DNA from 4 places in the Pantoea sp. nfd-35 genome. Region 1 is predicted to be linked to each of the others. Evidence: predicted binding sites of a transcription regulator. Region 1 holds the regulator's gene; each other region holds the start of a gene.

The links. The regulator CRP, encoded in region 1, controls carbon source genes, mostly activating them, when cyclic AMP is high. The targets are predictions, from matches to a motif close to ATGTGANNNNNNTCACAT.
Region 2: a site for CRP is predicted at 2,041-2,058, ahead of P9J57_RS19175 (nucleoside-specific channel-forming protein Tsx). Genes of this name have one in related genera too.
Region 3: a site for CRP is predicted at 1,944-1,961, ahead of udp (uridine phosphorylase). Genes of this name have one in related genera too.
Region 4: a site for CRP is predicted at 2,527-2,544, ahead of msrB (peptide-methionine (R)-S-oxide reductase MsrB). Genes of this name have one in related genera too.

What each region holds. Positions count from the first base shown of each region.
Region 1 is NZ_CP122403.1:428,125-433,136, reverse strand. Features, by position in the region: gene P9J57_RS01965 (phosphoribulokinase) at 1-497, shown strand, start outside; gene P9J57_RS01960 (OsmC family protein) at 527-931, opposite strand; gene crp (cAMP-activated global transcriptional regulator CRP) at 1,235-1,867, shown strand; gene P9J57_RS01950 (YccS/YhfK family putative transporter) at 1,926-4,001, shown strand; gene argD (bifunctional acetylornithine/succinyldiaminopimelate transaminase) at 4,003-5,012, opposite strand, start outside.
Region 2 is NZ_CP122403.1:4,137,900-4,142,911, forward strand. Features, by position in the region: gene P9J57_RS19165 (response regulator) at 1-627, shown strand, start outside; gene P9J57_RS19170 (sensor histidine kinase) at 624-1,973, shown strand; gene P9J57_RS19175 (nucleoside-specific channel-forming protein Tsx) at 2,248-3,114, shown strand; gene yjdN (VOC family metalloprotein YjdN) at 3,201-3,638, opposite strand; gene P9J57_RS19185 (methyl-accepting chemotaxis protein) at 4,210-5,012, shown strand, end outside.
Region 3 is NZ_CP122403.1:4,295,023-4,300,034, reverse strand. Features, by position in the region: gene metE (5-methyltetrahydropteroyltriglutamate--homocysteine S-methyltransferase) at 1-869, shown strand, start outside; gene P9J57_RS19850 (dienelactone hydrolase family protein) at 933-1,769, opposite strand; gene udp (uridine phosphorylase) at 2,073-2,834, shown strand; gene rmuC (DNA recombination protein RmuC) at 2,990-4,489, shown strand; gene ubiE (bifunctional demethylmenaquinone methyltransferase/2-methoxy-6-polyprenyl-1,4-benzoquinol methylase UbiE) at 4,566-5,012, shown strand, end outside.
Region 4 is NZ_CP122403.1:2,051,420-2,056,431, forward strand. Features, by position in the region: gene P9J57_RS09555 (aldo/keto reductase) at 1-362, shown strand, start outside; gene P9J57_RS09560 (D-hexose-6-phosphate mutarotase) at 371-1,249, opposite strand; gene gapA (glyceraldehyde-3-phosphate dehydrogenase) at 1,322-2,320, opposite strand; gene msrB (peptide-methionine (R)-S-oxide reductase MsrB) at 2,661-3,071, shown strand; gene P9J57_RS09575 (YeaC family protein) at 3,074-3,355, shown strand; gene pncA (bifunctional nicotinamidase/pyrazinamidase) at 3,439-4,047, opposite strand; gene ansA (asparaginase) at 4,064-5,012, opposite strand, start outside.

The sequences.
Region 1 (5,012 bases):
ACGTGCTGTTTTATGAAGGACTGCACGGCGGCGTCGTGACGGCTCAGCACAACGTCGCTGAAAAAGTGGATTTACTGGTCGGCGTCGTCCCCATCGTTAACCTGGAGTGGATTCAGAAGCTGGTACGCGATACCGGTGAACGCGGTCATTCGCGTGAAGCCGTAATGGATTCGGTGGTGCGCTCAATGGAAGATTACATCAATTTCATTACGCCGCAGTTCTCACGCACCCATATTAACTTTCAGCGGGTTCCAACCGTCGACACCTCTAACCCCTTTGCGGCACGCACCATTCCTTCACTGGATGAAAGTTTTGTCGTCATCCACTTTCAGGGGCTGGAAGATATTGATTTTCCCTACCTACTGGCCATGCTGCAGGGATCGTTTATTTCCAATATCAACACGCTGGTTGTACCTGGCGGGAAAATGGGGCTGGCGATGGAATTAATTATGGCACCGCTGGTAAAACGGCTCATGGAAGGCAAACGCATTGAATAAAATCAGAGGCCGCGCTGGCCTCTGAATAATTACAGCTCGATAACTTCGTAACTGTGGGTAATTTCCACCCCTTTGCCTAACATAATGGCAACCGAGCAATACTTCTCAGCTGAAAGGTCGACCGCACGCGCGACGGCTTTATCTGAAAGTGCTTTTCCACTGACGATAAAATGCAGGTTGATGCGGGTAAAGATGCGAGGCGCTTCTTCCCGACGTTCTGATTCGAGTTTTACTTCGCAATCAGCCACATCGTTGCGACCTTTTTGCAAAATTGATACCACATCAATGGCGCTGCATCCGCCGGCCGCCATCAGCACCATTTCCATAGGGCTGGGCGCTTTATCGCCGGAATTGCCGTCCATTAAGACCTGATGTCCGGACGAAGACTCGCCGAGGAATGTTAACCCTTCAACCCATTTGACTCTTGCCTGCATAATCTGGCCCCCAGAATGCCCTGTTTTTGCGTCAGAGTACGCTTTTGCCTGGTAAACAGCAATCCGGAGAAATCAGCCTTATTGCTGAAGCGAGACAACACAAGACAGTCGGCGAAAGCTGTGCTACAAACAGTGCTGAAAATATTTTTCGTCATCCGAAGACGAAGCCGGGAAGAATGATGCGCTCTGCGCAAATGCAGCCCGAATAATTTCCTGAATGGAAACACGCTTAACGCTTTCATCGCCTGGCAGGGAAACTGAGCCCTGTATTTTGGGCACGATTACAATAGAGGATAATAGCGAATGGTTCTCGGCAAACCGCAAACAGACCCTACACTTGAATGGTTCCTGTCCCATTGCCATATTCACAAGTATCCATCCAAAAGTACGCTGATTCACCAAGGTGAAAAAGCCGAAACGCTTTACTACATCGTGAAAGGTTCCGTCGCGGTACTGATTAAGGATGAAGAAGGCAAAGAGATGATTCTTTCTTATCTGAATCAAGGCGATTTTATTGGTGAGCTTGGCCTGTTTGAAGAAGGTCAGGAGCGCAGCGCCTGGGTACGTGCGAAAACTGCGTGCGAAGTGGCAGAGATTTCCTACAAGAAATTCCGTCAGCTCATCCAGGTTAACCCGGATATTTTGATGCGTCTTTCTTCTCAGATGGCTCGCCGTCTGCAGGTGACGTCAGAAAAAGTGGGAAATCTCGCTTTCCTGGATGTGACCGGACGCATTGCACAAACGTTGCTTAATCTGGCTAAACAGCCAGATGCCATGACGCATCCTGACGGCATGCAAATTAAAATTACTCGTCAGGAAATTGGCCAAATCGTTGGTTGTTCACGTGAAACCGTGGGCCGTATTTTGAAGATGCTGGAAGATCAGAACCTGATCTCCGCACACGGCAAAACCATCGTTGTTTACGGCACACGCTAAGCCTGACTGTTCACGGCGTGATGGCGACATTATGCCGTGAATGTCTTGTGTTGAGCCGATGTGGCGAAGAATAATCTATCACCCCGAAGTTAACTATGCGCTGCGCCAGACGCTGGTGTTGTGCCTTCCCGTAGCGCTCGGCTGGCTGTTCGGCGATCTGCAAAAAGGATTGCTGTTCTCATTGGTTCCCGCCTGCTGCAACATTGCCGGTCTGGACACGCCCCACAAACGCTTCTTTAAACGCCTGATCATCGGCGGCAGCCTGTTTGCCCTTGGCAGTTTACTGATGCAGTGGCTGCTGCTTAAAGACGTGCCGCTGCCGCTCATCCTGTTTGCCCTGCCTTTGCTGCTTGGCGTCACCGGAGAGATCAGTCCGCTGCACGCCCGACTGCTGCCCGGCACGTTAATCGCGTCAATTTTTACCCTCAGCCTGATTGGCCGTATGCCCATTTACGTTCCGCCCCTGCTCTATATCGGTGGAACGCTCTGGTATGGCCTGTTCAACTGGTTTTGGTTCTGGCTGTGGAAAGAGCAGCCGATGCGCGAAAGCCTGAGCCTGATCTACCGTGAGCTGGCAAATTACTGTGACGCCAAGTACAGCTTATTGACGCAGCTGACCGATCCGGAAAAAGCCCTGCCGCCCCTGCTGGCGCGTCAGCAAAAAGCGATCGATCTGATCAACACCTGCTATCAGCAAATGCATATGCTGTCTGCGAGTCGCGATCACAGCCACAAACGCCTGACCCGGGCGTTTCAGGTAGCACTGGATCTGCAGGAGCATATCTCCGTCAGCCTGCATCAGCCGGAAGAGGTCCAGAAGCTGGTCGAGCAAAGCCATGCTGAAGCCGTCATCCGCTGGAACGCCAGAACGATTTCAGCCCGGCTGCGCGCGCTGGCCGACGATATTCTGTATCACCAACTCTCTGGTCGTTTCGATATGGACAAGCAGTTGGGTGCGCTGGAGAAAATCGCCCTTCAGCATCCGGACAATCCGGTGGGTAACTTCTGTCTCTATCATTTCAGCCGTATCGCCCGGGTGCTTCGAACCCAAAAGCCGCTTTATCAACGCGACCTGATGGCCGATCGCCAGCGTCGTTTACCGCTGCTGCCCGCGTTGCGGAGCTATCTGTCGCTGCGGTCTTCCGCACTGCGAACGGCCGGGCGTTTTTCCGTCATGCTGATGCTGGGCAGCGCCCTGGCCGTGTTCTTTTCGATTCCTAAGCCCTACTGGATTTTGATGACCATCATGTTTGTCAGCCAGAGCAACTACAGCGCAACCCGCGTACGTATTCAGCACCGGGCCCTGGGAACCTTTGCCGGACTGGCTATCGCGGCGGCGTCGCTACGCCTGGATGTGCCTGAACCGCTGGTGCTGAGCATCATGCTGGTGATTACCTTTATCAGCTACCGTTTTACCCGCCAGTTTTACGGCTGGTCAATAGTGGGATTTACGGTTACGGCCGTTTATACGCTGCAACTGCTCTCCCTTAACGGGGCACAGTTTTTACTGCCCCGCCTGCTGGATACGCTGATGGGCTGCCTGATCGCCTTTGGGGGCATGTTATGGCTGTGGCCGCAGTGGCAAAGTGCCCTGCTGCGCCAGAATGCCCATGATGCGCTGGAGGCCTGTCAGGATGCCCTGCGAATGTTGCTGGGCCCGGAGCAGTCACCCGATGCGCTGGCTTACCAGCGGGTTAAGGTCAACCAGGCGCATAACGCCGTATTCAACTCCCTGAATCAGGCCATGCAGGAGCCGGGATTTAATTCACGCTACCTGCAGGATATGCGCTTATGGGTCACGCACTGCCAGTTTATCGTGGAGCACATTAACGCCATGACCATTCTGGCACGTGAACATACCATGCTGCCGCCCACGCTGGCTGAGCACTACCTGCAATGGTGCGAGATCGCCCTGCAACGGTGTCAGCAAAGGCTGGAATATGATGGGGAAAGTTCGCAGACGGATCTGCTACAGGGCGTGGAAGATATAAATGAGGGGCCGGTCACGGTACTGGAGCAGCACGTCAGGCGCATCCTGGAGCATCTGAAAGTCATGCACACGATCTCTTCTCTGGCCTGGAACCAGCGGCCTCATCATGGCCGCTGGCTGTTGCGCAGTCTGCGCCGCAAATAACTCAGGCAGACAGCACTTTCTCTACCGCACGGGCAAAGCGAGCCATGCCCTCTTCGATATCGGCAGGCTCGATAATCAGCGACGGTGCGAAGCGCATCACATCTGTTCCGGCCACCAGCACCATGACGCCTTCCGCAGCTGACGCATTCAGAATATCGCGCGCCTTGCCCGCATACTGCGGCTTCAGGGCTGCACCAATCAGCAGGCCTTTACCACGGATATCACTGAACAGGTCGTGACGCGCATCAATAGCCTTGAGCGCCTCAACAAACTGCTGGCGGCGGATTTCTACCCCATTCAGTACAGCTGGCGTATTGATAATATCTAACGCGGTTTCTGCGATCGCGCATGCCAGCGGATTGCCGCCATAAGTCGTGCCATGCACGCCAGGCGCCATGGTTGAGGCTACCTCATTGGTGGTCAGCATGGCGCTTACAGGAAAACCGCCGCCCAGCGCCTTCGCCGAGGTCAGAATATCGGGCGTCACGCCGTAGTGCTCATAGGCAAACAACTTACCGCTGCGCCCCATGCCGCTTTGCACCTCATCCAGTACCAGCAGCGCCTGGTGTTTGTCGCACAGTTCACGTAACCCCTGCATAAACGCTGGTGTTGCAGGCATCACACCGCCTTCACCCTGAATCGGCTCCACCACAATGGCGCAAGTGTGATCGTCAATCACCGCCTTAACCGCGTCCAGATCGTTGAACGGCACATGAACGATATCGGCGGGTTTCGGGCCAAAACCGTCGGAGTACTTGGGCTGACCGCCCACCGTTACGGTGAACAGCGTCCGGCCGTGAAAGGCGTTGTGAAAGGCAATGATTTTGCTTTTGAACGGGCTGTGGCGTTTACAGGCATAGTAGCGAGCCAACTTAAACGCGGCCTCATTGGCTTCTGCCCCCGAATTAGCAAAAAAGACCCGCTCCGCAAACGTGGCGTTGATCAGTTTACTGGCCAGACGCAGCGCAGGTTCATTGGTAAACACATTGCTGGTATGCCATAAGGTTTCGC
Region 2 (5,012 bases), 710 kb from region 1:
ATCGGCGCGAATTTGCAGCAGGCGCTGGAAGCGGCAGGCTGGTCAGTTGACTGGGTACGCGATGGCGTGTATGCGCAAAACGCCTGGAGCGAAGGCGGCTACAGCTGCGTCCTGCTTGATCTTGGCTTACCCCGGGACGATGGATTGCAGGTGCTGAGACGGGCACGCGGGCGCGGGGATGCCACACCGGTCTTGATCCTTACCGCCCGCGATACGGTCGCTCAGCGCGTACAGGGCCTGGATTATGGTGCGGATGACTACCTGCTTAAGCCTTTTGATCTTCAGGAGGTCATGGCCCGCATGCGTGCGATTACCCGGCGCCATCACGGTTCCGCCGATTCGGTGCTGGGCAGCGGGGATGTTCAACTGGATATGCTGACGCGCGAAGTCCTGTACAAAGGGCAACGTGAGCAGTTAACCGCCCGGGAATATGCCCTGCTCTATGCGCTGCTGGAGCGGCCCGGTGCCATCCTGTCACGCGAGCAGTTAGAGAACCGCATCTATGGCTGGGGCGAAGAAGTCAGCAGCAATGCGGTAGACGTATTAATCCACGGCATGCGGCGCAAGCTGGATAATGATGTGATCCGCAACGTGCGCGGACTGGGTTGGCGAGTACCGGCAATATGAAAATCTTTATGCGATCGTTACGGAATAAATTACTCAGTACGTTACTGGTCATTCATTTGCTGATGATTGGCGGCGTGGCCTGGTATTTCTTTAGCTGCTACGGTGAAATGGTGGGCGTCATCAAGGATGAGCAGCTCGCCAAGCTGGCCGATGCCTGGTCAGTGAATCGCGAAATCCCTCCGCTGATGCCGCTTATTGCGCCAGCGCACAAGATCAAAAGCGCCTTCGTCATTCAGCTGTGGGATGCCAAAGGTCAGCTACGCTCCAGCTCCTGGCCTGAGTTGCACGCGCCGTTACAGGCCGAAAACGGCTACAAAGATGTGCAGATCGGCGGCTGCCACGACTGCGAATGGCGAATTTATACCCGCTCCGGCCAGCCCGGCAGCGAGATAAAGACCATTCAGGTGATGCTCAATCTCAGCTACATGAAAGAAATGATGGTGAGGCGGGCGCTGTCGGCGATTATTCCGCTGATTTTAATGATGCCGCTGTCATTACTGGTTATCTGGCTGGTCGTGCGCAAAATCACCCGGGATTTGCGCGTTGCCTCCCGGGAGATTGCCGCGCAGGATGCCCATCACCCACACAGCGTTTCACCGGGAAGCCTGCCTGATGAAATTCAGCCGCTGGTCGCCGCCTATAATTCGCTGCTGGATAAACTTCGTGCGGCCTGGTCTTCACAGCGCCAGTTTATGGAAGATGCCGCGCACGAATTGCGGACGCCGGTCACGGCGGTTACGTTGCAGTTGGAGAACCTGCGGCAGCATATTCAGCCTGGCGAGGCCAGTCGTCAGTTTGCACAACTGGAATCGGGCGTGACCCGCACCCGCCATCTGGTGACCCAATTGCTGAATATGTCACGCTGGGAAGATCAGTCGGTTGTCGCCAGCCTCGAAACTATCGCGCTGGAAGATGTGCTGAAAGAGAGCATTGAGCAGCTCATGGTGGTGGCAGATAAACGCGGTATCGACATTGGCTTTAGCGGCACCACGCACTACCAGTTGCAGGCCGGACGATCGGAGCTGCGAAGCCTGTTTGATAACCTGATTGGCAATGCCATGCTTCATACGCCTGAAGGCAGCCTGGTGGATGTCCTGCTGCACCGTGTTGACGGGCAAACCGTGGTAGATATCGTCGATAACGGCCCTGGCATGCCGGAGTCGTTTATTGAACGCGCGTTTGATCGCTTTGCCCGCGCCCCGGATGTTAAAGCCCAGGGGAGCGGGTTAGGCTTGTCTATTGTACGAAGCGTGGCGCACAAACATCATATCCGCGTTGCCCTGTCCAATTGCCTGAATCCGCACGGTGTGCGTTGCGGTTTTCAGGTCCGCGTCACTTTTCCCTGATCCTCGCTGTTTGATTCGGAACCAGACAACGTAAACGGTTGCCTGGTTCCGTTCGCCTGAGACAATATTGTGACAAACATCACAATATTGATGAATTGTTATGCAACACATTTTGACAAATGTGACCAAAAGCTATTTTCTATCTCTCTGTTACAGGCACGCTACGCTAACTAAAACAGGCGGCCTGAGTACATTACTGCCCAACCTTTGGGATTGATTTCCAAACAGCGCGCAAACGATTGTCTTGCGCATAAAAACCAGTGGTCAAAATATAATGAAATTTAAAACGTTAATGGCAGGCGCCCTGCTGGCAGGTTCCTTAAACGGTGCAGTGCAGGCTGCTGACAATGCTCCCCAGTACGTTTCCGACTGGTGGCATCAGAGCGTAAACGTGGTGGGCAGTTACCATACTCGCTTCGGACCGCAGTTCAATAATGACGTCTATCTGGAATATGAAGCGTTTGCGAAAAAAGACTGGTTTGATTTTTACGGCTACGTTGATCTGCCGAACTTCTTTGGCGTGGGCAACAGCAATGCTAACGGCATTTTCGACCACGGTTCGCCGCTGTTCATGGAAATTGAGCCGCGTTTCTCCATTGATAAACTGACCGGCACCAGCCTGGCCTTTGGTCCGTTTAAAGAGTGGTACTTCGCGAACAACTATATCTACGATATGGGCCGCAACAGCGCCAACCGTCAGAATACCTGGTATATGGGCCTGGGCACCGACATCGATACGCACAGCGATATCGGTCTGTCGCTTAACGTCTATGCCAAATACCAGTGGGAAAACTACGGTGCAGCGAATGAAAACAGCTGGGATGGCTATCGCTTCAAAGTGAAATATTTTGTGCCAATCACCACTCTTTGGGGCGGTAACCTTGGCTACGTAGGCTTTACCAACTTCGACTGGGGTTCAGACTTACGCGAAAAGAGTGGCCCGATTCGCACCAGCAATTCAATCGCCTCCAGCCATATCCTGTCGCTGGGTTACGATCACTGGCACTTCTCGGCCGTCGCCCGTTATTTTCATAACGGCGGTCAGTGGGGAGCGGGTCAGGAGTTAGGATTTGGTGAAAGCGCGTCTGAAATCAAGTCCACAGGCTGGGGTTACTACCTGGTCGCTGGCTATAACTTCTGATTGCTGTCGCACCGCGAAAAGAGGTGGCGGCAAACGTTGAGGCCTTCCCATGGGGAAGGCCTCGCGTCTTTACAGACTGCAGCGTATTACGCGTCGGGTTTTACCACGTTGATGCGCCATGGAATATTGAATTTATCGATAAACATGGCGAAGCCGTTAGACCAGAACGTCTCCTGCCATGGCGTAGTGACTTTCCCGCCTGCAGACAGCTTTTCAAACCATGCCTTACCCTGCTCTGCATCATTGGTTGCCAGACTCACGGCATAGCCCGCGTGTTCTGAGGCCGGAGGCTGATGGGGATTGCCATCACTCATCATCAGCTCACCCTGACCAATGCGGAGGTGCGCATGCATAATTTTCTCAGGGGGCAACGGCGGAGCGGACCGATCGCCCACCTGTTCACCCTGCTCCGGCATATCGCCAAACGTCATTTTTTGCAGCAGTTTTCCACCCGTTGCCTGCAAATAGAATTCTATCGCTTCTTCACAGCGACCATAGAGAAACAAATAGGGACATACTTGCATTATTACCTCGATACCGGTGAGTAGAGACTTCCTTATAACGATGTAATAAGTGTAGACGACAGGTCAGGGTTGACGACGATAACCGGATAAAGATTCATCATTCGGATTATTTACCTGACGTAGGTCAGCCTTTTCTCTGTTGATTTTACAAATAAAACAGGACCAGACCTGACAACAATAAAAGCGTGATTTCCTGTCAGATATTATTGTCATGGCAATAATAACAAAGCATGACCGTCGAATGATGAAATAAAAGGCCAGTTTATAACGCGTTACGATACATCACCTCTTGCGCCGTGCTGTTTATCGCCAGCAGTCATCCTGTGCACGCGCCGATCGTTCGGGCTTTGTTAAATCTGTCTGGCCCTAAAACTCAGGTTATCTAACGTAAAGGGCGAAATAACCGAACCGGCAGAAAAGATCATCAGGTAATAATATTGAATCATCTGGTTCATTATTTCGCTCATCTTTTACCCACCTTATTGTTTATTAATTTCAGCACGTTCCCACTAAATATTTACCCTCCTGATGCCGATATATCAGTCCATAATCCCCTATTCAGGACTGCGTAATGTCGTTAAAAAAATCTTCACTACTGGTTTTGTCGTTCCTGTTAATTCTTTTTCTTATCAGCATATCGGTCAGCATCTGGTTACTGGCCCGGAGCAACGCGTCGTTAAATGCGGTTAATAAAGAAATCCGCGTAGTGTTATCAGTTATCGATCCTATCAACCACAGCCGAACGTTACGCGTACGGCTGATGGAATACATGAAAGAAATTGAGAACGACGGCCCGCAGGGCGGCTATTCTCTGGACAGCGTGAAAAGCGTCGCGGCTAAAGCCGATGCTGCCTTTCAGGCTTATCTGAGTGCGCCACGCATTCCGGGTGAAGAGGCCGATGCAGACCGCTATCGTCAGGCCTATCTGGCTTATCGCGATCAGGGAATTCAACCCTTGATTGAAGCGGCCGAAGCCCGCGATCAGCAGCGCTTTAAAAATCAAATTGCCAACGTAGTCCGCCTCGACCGGCAGTATGAAATCGTGCTGGATCAGGTGCTGGCCCAACACGAGGCTTATGCGAAGAAACTGAATACTGACGCCCAGGGCAACTTTTCATCCGGGATCACGCTGCTCATCGTGTTTGGCTTGTTATTCCTGGCCATCATCATTGCGATACTGATCTTTGTCAGACGCTATATCTTATCGCCGCTCAATAACGCAAAAGCGCACTGCAGCGAGATTGCAGCAGGCGTGCTCGATCACCCGGTGCCGGTCAAAATCGGCTCGAAGAGCGAAATTCAGCAACTGATGAGCTCGATGGAGCAAATGCGGACGTCTCTGACGGACATTATTATCCGGGTGCGCCACTCAAC
Region 3 (5,012 bases), 550 kb from region 1:
AGGCGATAGCTGAGCAGGAGCGTTTGGGGCTGGACGTGCTGGTTCACGGCGAGGCGGAACGCAACGATATGGTGGAATACTTTGGCGAGAACCTGGACGGCTTCGTCTTCACACAAAATGGTTGGGTACAAAGCTACGGTTCACGTTGTGTTAAACCGCCGGTCATTATTGGTGATGTCAGCCGTCCTGAAGCCATTACCGTGGCGTGGGCAACCTATGCGCAGTCCCTGACTGACAAGCCGGTAAAAGGTATGTTGACCGGCCCGGTCACCATTCTCTGTTGGTCATTCCCGCGGGAGGATGTATCACGTGAAACAATCGCCAAACAGATTGCACTGGCGCTGCGGGATGAAGTTGCGGATCTGGAACACGCCGGCATTGGCATTATTCAGATTGATGAGCCCGCACTGCGTGAAGGATTGCCGCTGCATCAATCCGACTGGGCAGATTATCTGCGCTGGGCCGTGGAGGCGTTTCGGTTAACCGCCGCTGTCGCGAAAGACGAGACGCAAATTCACACGCATATGTGTTACTGCGAGTTTAACGACATTATGGCATCCATTGCGGCACTGGATGCGGATGTGATTACCATCGAAACCTCACGTTCCGATATGGATTTGCTGGATGCATTCAACGCATTTGAGTATCCGAATGAAATCGGGCCCGGCGTGTACGATATTCACTCCCCCAATGTACCCGACGTCGAGTGGATAGAAAATCTGTTACGCAAGGCCGCACAGCGTATCCCTGAGGAACGTCTGTGGGTGAATCCGGACTGCGGCCTGAAAACCCGCGGCTGGCGCGAAACCCGACAGGCGCTGGCTAACATGGTCAAAGCGGCAAGAAACCTGCGGGGCGAAACCGCCTGATTTCCTGGTGTTGTGTCAATACGTTGTCAGTATGTTGGGGCGCCTGAGCGCCCCTTTTTTCAGTCACTTCGCGGGGGCAACGCCGTATTGCGCAAACCAGGCTAACATGCGCGCCCAGCCATCGGTGGCCGATTCGGCGTGATAGCTTGGACGATAGTCGGCGTTAAAAGCATGTCCGGCCTCGGGATAAACAATGATCTCAGCTTTGGCATTGGCCGCGTGCAGTGCCTGGCGCATCTGCTCGACGCTCTCCAGCGGAATGCCGTCATCCTGACCTCCATACAACCCCAGCACGGGCGCGTTTAGATCAACGGCGATATCGATAGGATGTTTTTGCTGCTTCATGGTTTTTTCACCCACCAGGCGACCATACCAGGCTACGGCGGCGCGCAGTTGCGGGTTGTGCGCGGCATAAAGCCAGCTGATGCGTCCGCCCCAGCAGAAACCGGTAATCCCCATGCGGCGAATATCTCCCCCGTTACGGGCAGCCCAGTTCGCCGCGTGATCGAGATCTGCCAGCACCTGGCTGTCGGGCACTTTACTGACCAGCTCTTTGAACAGGGTAGGGATGTCGTTGTAATCGTTGGGATCGCCTTCACGGAAGTACAGTTCTGGCGCGACGGCCAGATAGCCCTCCAGCGCCAGCCGACGGCAAATGTCGCGAATATGTTCGTGAACGCCAAAAATTTCCTGTACCACCAGCACGACCGGCAACGGACCTTCTGCTGACTGCGGCTTCGCATAAAACGCCGGCAGGTTTTCACCCTGGCTCGGAATGGAGGTTTCCCCCGCATGGATGTTGGCGCTGTCGGTAATAATGGTGGTCGCTGCTGTGGGCTGAACTGCCGGAGCAAACGCGCCTGCAGCTGATTTTTGTGTCATATTATCTTCGGTTTTCATCGTTCTCTCCGTGCAAGCATAGGCGCAATCACGTAACTATAGCCTGGCCACCCATGACAGGTACCGGGCATTGAGTAACAGAGCTGTTAACCAATAAAATTACACTTCTCTTTAACATTCCCGCGATAGCTTCCACATCACCATATGTAGCAATACGCAAGGCGAGAGATGGATGTGTGATCTAAATCACCTTATTTTTCTTTGGGAATGTAACTTTCATTTTCTTAAGTGAATTTAGTCACATATTTACCTCGCCCGGTGACGTAAAGTGGCGTAAAAATTTTCCTTAACCCGGAGTCTGATATGACACAGTCTGACGTATTCCATCTTGGCCTGACTAAAGCTGACCTGCAGGGGGCAACGCTGGCCATTGTTCCTGGCGATCCAGAGCGCGTGAAAAAGATTGCCGGACTGATGGAAGATGCACAGCATCTTGCTTCCCATCGCGAGTTCACCACCTGGCTGGCGAAGCTGGATGGCAAACCGGTTGTTGTGTGTTCGACAGGTATTGGCGGACCTTCTACATCGATTGCCGTTGAGGAACTGGCACAGCTTGGCGTGCGTACGTTCCTGCGCGTGGGAACCACTGGGGCGATTCAGCCCCATATCAACGTCGGCGATGTTTTGGTCACCACAGCATCAGTGCGCCTGGACGGTGCCAGCCTGCATTTCGCCCCCATGGCGTTTCCGGCAGTGGCGGACTTTACCTGTACGACGGCATTAGTCGCGGCGGCGGAAGCCTGTGGCGCTAAAACCCATATCGGTATTACGGCCTCTTCTGACACCTTTTACCCGGGTCAGGAACGATACGATACCTTTTCAGGCCGTGTCGTAAAAAGCTTCCAGGGCTCTATGCAGGAGTGGCAGCAGATGGGCGTGTTGAACTACGAGATGGAGTCGGCGACCCTGTTAACCATGTGTGCCAGCCAGGGGCTGAGAGCCGGGATGGTAGCGGGCGTGATCGTCAACCGCACTCAAAAAGAGATTCCGGATGCCGTCACGATGAAGCAGACGGAAAGCGACGCGGTGAAAATCGTGGTGGAAGCCGCGCGCCGTTTACTGTAATTCCCCTGTTTTAACAGACAGGCCCATGATCGGGCCTGTCTGTCCTGCCACTCACAAGCCTTTGCGTCGCCTCTTCCAACGCCAGCAAATATATCTGGACATTCATACAGTGCGAATTTACCTTTTCCTTCATTAGCCTGACCAGCGGGGAAAATATGGATCAGCACATCATTATCTACATCTGCCTGGCGCTTGCTGGCCTTGGTGTGGGCTGGATACTGGCGCAAATGCGGGTCGGCCATCAGCTGGCCAGCTTTTCTACAGAACGTCGCCTGCTAAACGAGGGGCAACAGCGTCAGCAGCTGCATATCGACCAGCTCCAGCAACAGGTGCAGCAGCGTGAACAGGAGCTGAGGCAGCTTCATGGCGCGTTAAGCGGGGCCAATGAGCGCCTGCAACAGCTCGACTACTGGCGCAACGAGAGCGAACAACTCACCCGTGAACTTCGTAATCAGCTCGAAGTGAACAGCGCGCAGGAAGCAGAGCTGCGCGAGGTCACGATTCGTCTGGAAGAAACCCGCTTTGCAGCAGAAGAAAAACAGCGACTGCTGACAAACAGCGAGCAGCGACTCAGCGCGCAGTTTGAAAATCTGGCCAACCGTATTTTTGAAAACAGTGGACGTCGGGTTGATGAGCAGAATCGTCAAAGTCTTAACAGCCTGATAGGGCCGCTCCGGGAGCAGCTTGACGGGTTTCGCCGCCAGGTGAATGAAAGCTTCGGTGCCGAAGCCCGTGAGCGCCACACGCTCACTCACGAGATTCGTCAGCTGCAGCAGTTAAATGCCCAGATGGCTCAGGAGGCGCTTAACCTCACGAAGGCGCTCAAAGGCGACAATAAAATTCAGGGCAACTGGGGCGAAGTGGTACTGAGCCGGGTGCTGGAAGCTTCTGGGCTGCGTGAAGGCTATGAGTACGACATTCAGGTCAGCATGCAGAATGAACAGCAAAGCCGGATGCAGCCGGATGTGATTGTTCGCCTGCCACAGGGAAAAGATGTGGTTATCGACGCTAAAATGACGCTGGTGGCCTACGAGCGTTATTTTAATGCCGATGACGATGTGGAACGCGAGCAGGCTATTCAGGAACATGTCAGCGCCATGCGCGGGCACATTCGCCTGCTGGGCCGCAAAGATTATCAACAATTGCCCGGTTTACGCTCGCTGGATTATGTGTTGATGTTTATTCCTGTTGAGCCGGCCTTCCTGTTGGCTATCGATCGTCAGCCCGAACTCATCAGTGAAGCCCTGCAGCAGAACATCATGCTGGTCAGCCCAACTACGCTGCTGGTGGCGCTGCGGACGATTAATAATCTCTGGCGCTATGAGCACCAGAGTCGTAATGCACAGCGCATTGCAGAGCGGGCCTCCAGACTGTATGACAAAATGCGGCTGTTTGTAGACGATATGAGCGGGATTGGTCACAGCCTTGACAAGGCGCAGAACAGCTATCGCGAGGCGATGAAGAAACTGGCAGAGGGGCGCGGCAACCTTATCGCCCAGGCTGAAGGTTTTCGCGATCTGGGTGTAGAAGTCAAACGCGCCATTAACCCGCACCTGGTTGAACAAGCCATGCCTGAGAATGAGCACGACAGTGAGCAAAATGACAAGGACAACGCAGACGAAAGTCATGAGCGGGTTCGGCACCTCCGCGAATAAGCAGGTCACCAGCGTGCCTGACCTCTATGACTCTGATACACTTCAGTGAGTATTGTTTGTGGAGCAGGTAAAACCGATGGCAGATGAATCACAGCAGGAAACTACCCATTTTGGCTTTCAGACGGTCGCCAAAAGCGAGAAAGCCGATAAAGTCGCGGACGTGTTTCACTCCGTAGCGGCAAAATATGACCTGATGAACGATTTAATGTCGTTTGGCGTCCATCGAGTCTGGAAGCGTTTTACCATTGACAGCAGCGGCGTGCGCCGTGGTCAGCGCGTGCTGGATCTGGCGGGTGGAACCGGCGATCTTACCGCGAAATTTTCGCGCCTGGTGGGTGAAACCGGTCAGGTTGTGCTGGCTGACATTAACAGCTCAATGCTGAAAATGGGCCGGGAAAAACTGCGTAATCTGGGCGTGGTAGGCAACGTCAGCTATGTGCAGGCCAACGCCGAAGCATTGCCGTTTCCTGATAACTATTTTGACTGCATCACTATTTCGTTCGGTCTGCGTAACGTGACTGAA
Region 4 (5,012 bases), 1.6 Mb from region 1:
AGGTCCTTTACCATCTCGCCTCTCGCGGTATTGAGTACGACCTGTTACCGCAGTGTCAGCAGCGTGCTGTGCCGATCATGGCATACTGTCCGTTGGCACAGGCAGGGCGGCTGCGCAGCCATTTGTTTTCTGAGCCCACGCTGGTCGCTTTGGCTCAGCAGAAAGGCGTGACGGTTGCACAGCTGCTTCTGGCGTGGGTAATCCGCGCTCCCGGCGTGATGGCTATTCCTAAAGCCAGTTCCCTTCAGCACGTCCGGGAAAATGCCGCGGCACTGGATATCACCCTGAGTGATGAGGCGTGTTTCCTGATCGACAAGGCTTTCCCGCCACCGCGGCATAAAATGCCCCTGGACGTGGTGTGAATTAAGCGTTAATTCACTTTCCCTTTCAGACGGATCGTGGTGGCCAGCCGGGCCGGTTTTTCGCCCGCGCTGCGTAACGGTTTGCTGATTCGCGCCGTTTCCACGCACACCATGGTTTTATACCCTTCGTTGGGCATGTCCGTCATACTGCAGGAGAGTTCGACGCCGGGGTTCCACGTGACAACGTCACTATGATGGTGGTGATAGACTTCAATCTGGCGCTTTCCAGCCTGATCGTTAATCACCGAACAGTCATTGGCCGAGGTGAAAATACGGTCAACCCGGGTGGTAAAGCGCTGTTTGCCGTCGCCCGTGCCTGGCTGATTGTCGTTAACCTTGTCGATATAGTGCTCACCCAGACCCGACACCTCTACGCCGTTGATATCCGCCACGTTAAAGTAGCTGTGCAGGGCGGCGGTGGACATGTAGTCGCCATAGGCTTCCAGTTCGATCTCACAGTGCTGCCCCAGGCGGAAACGGGCGATTAACGTGAATTCATGTGGCCACAGCTTTAAGGTTTGCGGATTACTTTCCAGCACCAGCGTCAAGATAACGCCATCTTCGTTTTCGTCATGGGCGGACAGCGTCCACGACTGGTTACGGGCAAAACCGTGTGCGGGTTCACCTGCGGGGCCAAACCAGGGCCAGCAAATTGGAATGCCGCCTCGAATCGCTTTGCCTGGTGAGAAGGGGCTTTTGTCACTTAGCCACAGGACAGGTTTCTCCCCGCTGGGCTGCCAGGCGATGAGATGCGCGCCCTGTAACGTGATAGCTGCGCGCACGCGGGGATGACTGACGACGATAGTCGGAAGTTCGCCCACCTGACGCTGTGACAGGTAAGGCGTAATCTGTTTAATGACGGGAAGAGAAAAAAGTTTGTCTTGCATGCCCGACTCCTTACGAAAGGGATCAAAAAAAGGGTGACCGAAGTCACCCTTATTCTCTAGTGTCTGGCTGCCTTATTTAGCAGAAACCAGCGCAATCAGGTCGAGAACTTTGTTTGAATAACCGGTTTCGTTATCGTACCAGGAAACCAGTTTAACGAAGTTGTCATTCAGCGCGATACCCGCTTTCGCATCAAATACTGAAGTCAGCACTTCGCCGTTGAAGTCGGTAGAAACCACGTCGTCTTCAACGTAGCCCAGCACGTCTTTCATTTCGCCTTCTGCTGCTGCTTTGATCGCTGCACAGATTTCTTTGTAAGATGCGGCTTTTTCCAGACGAACGGTCAGGTCAACAACAGAAACGTTTGGCGTCGGAACGCGGAACGCCATACCTGTCAGCTTGCCATTCAGTTCTGGCAGCACTTTACCTACGGCTTTGGCCGCACCGGTAGATGAAGGGATGATGTTCTGAGACGCGCCACGACCGCCACGCCAGTCTTTGTGAGACGGGCCATCAACGGTTTTCTGCGTTGCAGTCGTTGCGTGAACGGTGGTCATCAGACCTTCCACGATACCGAACTTGTCATTGATCACTTTAGCCAGTGGTGCCAGGCAGTTAGTGGTACAAGAGGCGTTAGACACGATGTCCTGGCCCTGGTATTTGTCGAAGTTTGCACCACGAACAAACATTGGGGTGTCATCTTTAGACGGACCGGTCAGAACGACTTTCTTAGCACCCGCAGTGATGTGCTTACGTGCCGTTTCGTCGGTCAGGAAGATACCGGTTGCTTCAGCAACAACGTCAACGCCGACTTCATCCCACTTCAGGTTAGCCGGATCTCTCTCAGCAGTAACGCGGATTTTCTTACCGTTAACAACCAGAGCGCCGTCCTGTACTTCAACGGTGCCGTCGAAGCGGCCGTGAGTAGAGTCGTACTTCAGCATGTACGCCATGTAATCAGCGTCCAGCAGGTCGTTGATAGCAACGATTTCGATGTCAGAGCGCTGTTGAGCAGCACGGAAAACGATGCGACCGATACGGCCAAAACCGTTGATACCTACTTTGATAGTCATATATTCCACCAGCTAGTTGTTAGTGAATAAAAGGTTGGCTGTAAAATTACAAAAACCTTACCAGGCGTCAAGCGGAATCGTGTCAATTGTTGCGACAGGTCAATCCACCAGACAGGAATTATTGGGGCCGCAACCGCTTGCGCTCAGCGGTAAACGGCGTGCTCTGTTGAATCCTTCGCCGAATATATAGGGATATGCCAGAGAAAAGGTGATCGAGTTCACAAATCCACCTAGTGAGATACTGACTGAAGGGTTGAGCACAAAATAAGACCCGATTAATGTTGATCGTTTGTTAGAATACTAGTCGATTTTTACAGAATGACATCCCGGAATTGCTCAAATGCCTAAAGAAACCGCACCCGAAGCAAAAATTGCCCAACTGACTGAGATGCAACGCTATGTGACTCAACAGCGAGGAACGGAGCCGCCTTACAGCGGTGCCCTGCTGCATAACAAGCAGGAAGGGATTTATCACTGCCTGGTCTGCAATGCGCCGTTGTTTTTGTCTGATACCAAGTACGATTCAGGTTGTGGCTGGCCGAGTTTTTATCAGCCGGTAAGCGATGAGGCCATTCGCTATCTGGAAGATAATTCCCATGGTATGCAGCGCATCGAAATCCGCTGTGGCAGCTGTGATGCGCACCTGGGGCATGTTTTCCCGGATGGCCCCCAGCCGACAGGCGAGCGTTACTGCGTCAATTCTGCCTCGCTGAACTTTACAGATCAGCAAGGTGAGGAGACCCAAGGATAATCATGAAACAGCAACTTGAAGCCATGCTTGAAGCCCTGACGCCTGAAATTTATGAGCGTCTTGTTGTGGCCGTTGAAACCGGAAAATGGCCGGACGGTGTAGCGCTTACCCAGCAGCAGCGTGATAACAGCCTGCAACTGGTGATGATGTGGCAGGCACGTCATAACGATGCACCTCAGCATATGACCATCGGAAAAGACGGTGAGATGGTCACCAAATCGAAAAGGCAGCTGAAAGAAGAGTTTGGTATCGAACCAGACGTCACGCGTATCAACCTGCATTAAGTCTGATAAGGTGCTTCTGTCAGGGTGCTGACAGAAGCGTTTAGCGTGGATGACGGGCTGGCACGCTGCCAGCCCGGAGCACGTCAGACAATGACCGCACCCTGGGCGGCCATCTGGGCCAGTGCGATGTCGCTGTCTTCAGGATTCAAATTCACCCCGCGGCAGCCTTCGGCGACCACGTCCACCTGATAGCCCAGTTCCAGTGCATCCAGAACGCTGTATTTCACACAGTAATCGGTTGCCAGCCCCAGCATAACCAGATGGCTGATGCCGCGTTCACGTAACCAGCTGTCCAGCTCCGTTTTACGGCGATGGCCGTTATCAAAAAAAGCGCTGTAGCTGTCGACATCCTGATCCTGGCCCTTGTGAAAAACAGCATCAAACAGGCTGCGATCGAGACCAGGATGAAAATCAGCGCCCGCCGAATGCTGAACACCATGATCGGGCCACCAGATTTGAGGCAAACCGTTGAGCTCACCCAGGGTATAAACCGGCTCGCCCGAGACAGAAGCAAAGCTGCCATGATTGGCCGGGTGCCAGTCCTGCAAGGCCACTACGCATTCGCCTTTCTCATGAAAGGCACGGGCATAGCGATTTGCTACCGCGACGGTGTGATCGCCTTCTCTCACGGCCATTGGGCCGCCGGGGCAGAAGTCGTTCTGAATATCGATAATGATCAGTGCCCGTTTCATTCCCGTTTGCTCCGTTTTAGTCTTCTGTCAGTTCGCCACGCAGGTTTTGCTGCATTTTGGCACGGATTTGCTCGCTTGAAAGTTCCTGACTTAACAGATAGTGAAGTTTGGTCAGGGCCGCTTCTACCGTCAGATCAAAACCGCTGATCACGCCTGCATGCTCCAGCGCATTGCCCGTCGCGTAGCCGCCCATGTTAACTTTGCCGGAAATACACTGCGTCAGGTTAACGACCACAATGCCGCGCTCGCTGGCCTGCTGCAGTTCAGAGAGAAACTCAGCGTTCTGCGGCGCATTACCCACGCCATAAGAGCGCAGAATAAGGGCTTTAACCGGCTGGCGCAGGAAGTTGCGCACCACATCGGCGGAAATACCGGGGTAAATGGTAACCACGCCAATAGGCTGTGGCGTAATGGTATGAACGATGAGTTCACCTTTCCCCTGTGGCGCGGGTGGCGTGTTCAGACGACGAATGTGGATGCCGGCTTCCAGCAGCGCAGAAAGGTTGGGTGAGGCAAAGGCATTAAACCCGTCAGCATGCGCTTTTGTGGTGCGGTTACCGCGATAGAGCGTGTTATTGAAAAACAGCGTCACTTCATTAACCGGATAGTTAGCGGCGACATAGAGTGAATTTAGCAGGTTTTGCTGACCGTCCGAGCGCAGTTCTGCCAGGGGGATTTGCGAGCCGGTTACGATGACAGGCTTGGCCAGGTTCTCCAACATAAACGACAGGGCGGAGGCGGTAAAAGCCATGGTATCTGTGCCATGCAGAATCACAAAACCGTCGTAGCGATCGTAATTACGCCGGATATCTTCGGCAATTGACTGCCAGTCCTGAGGCGTCATATCGGACGAGTCGATCAGGGGCTGATATTCGTGAATCGTAAAGTCAGGCATTTCCGGGCGATGGAATTCCGGCATTTTTGCCAGCTCTTGCTGCAGGTGACCTGAAACCGGAATATAACCT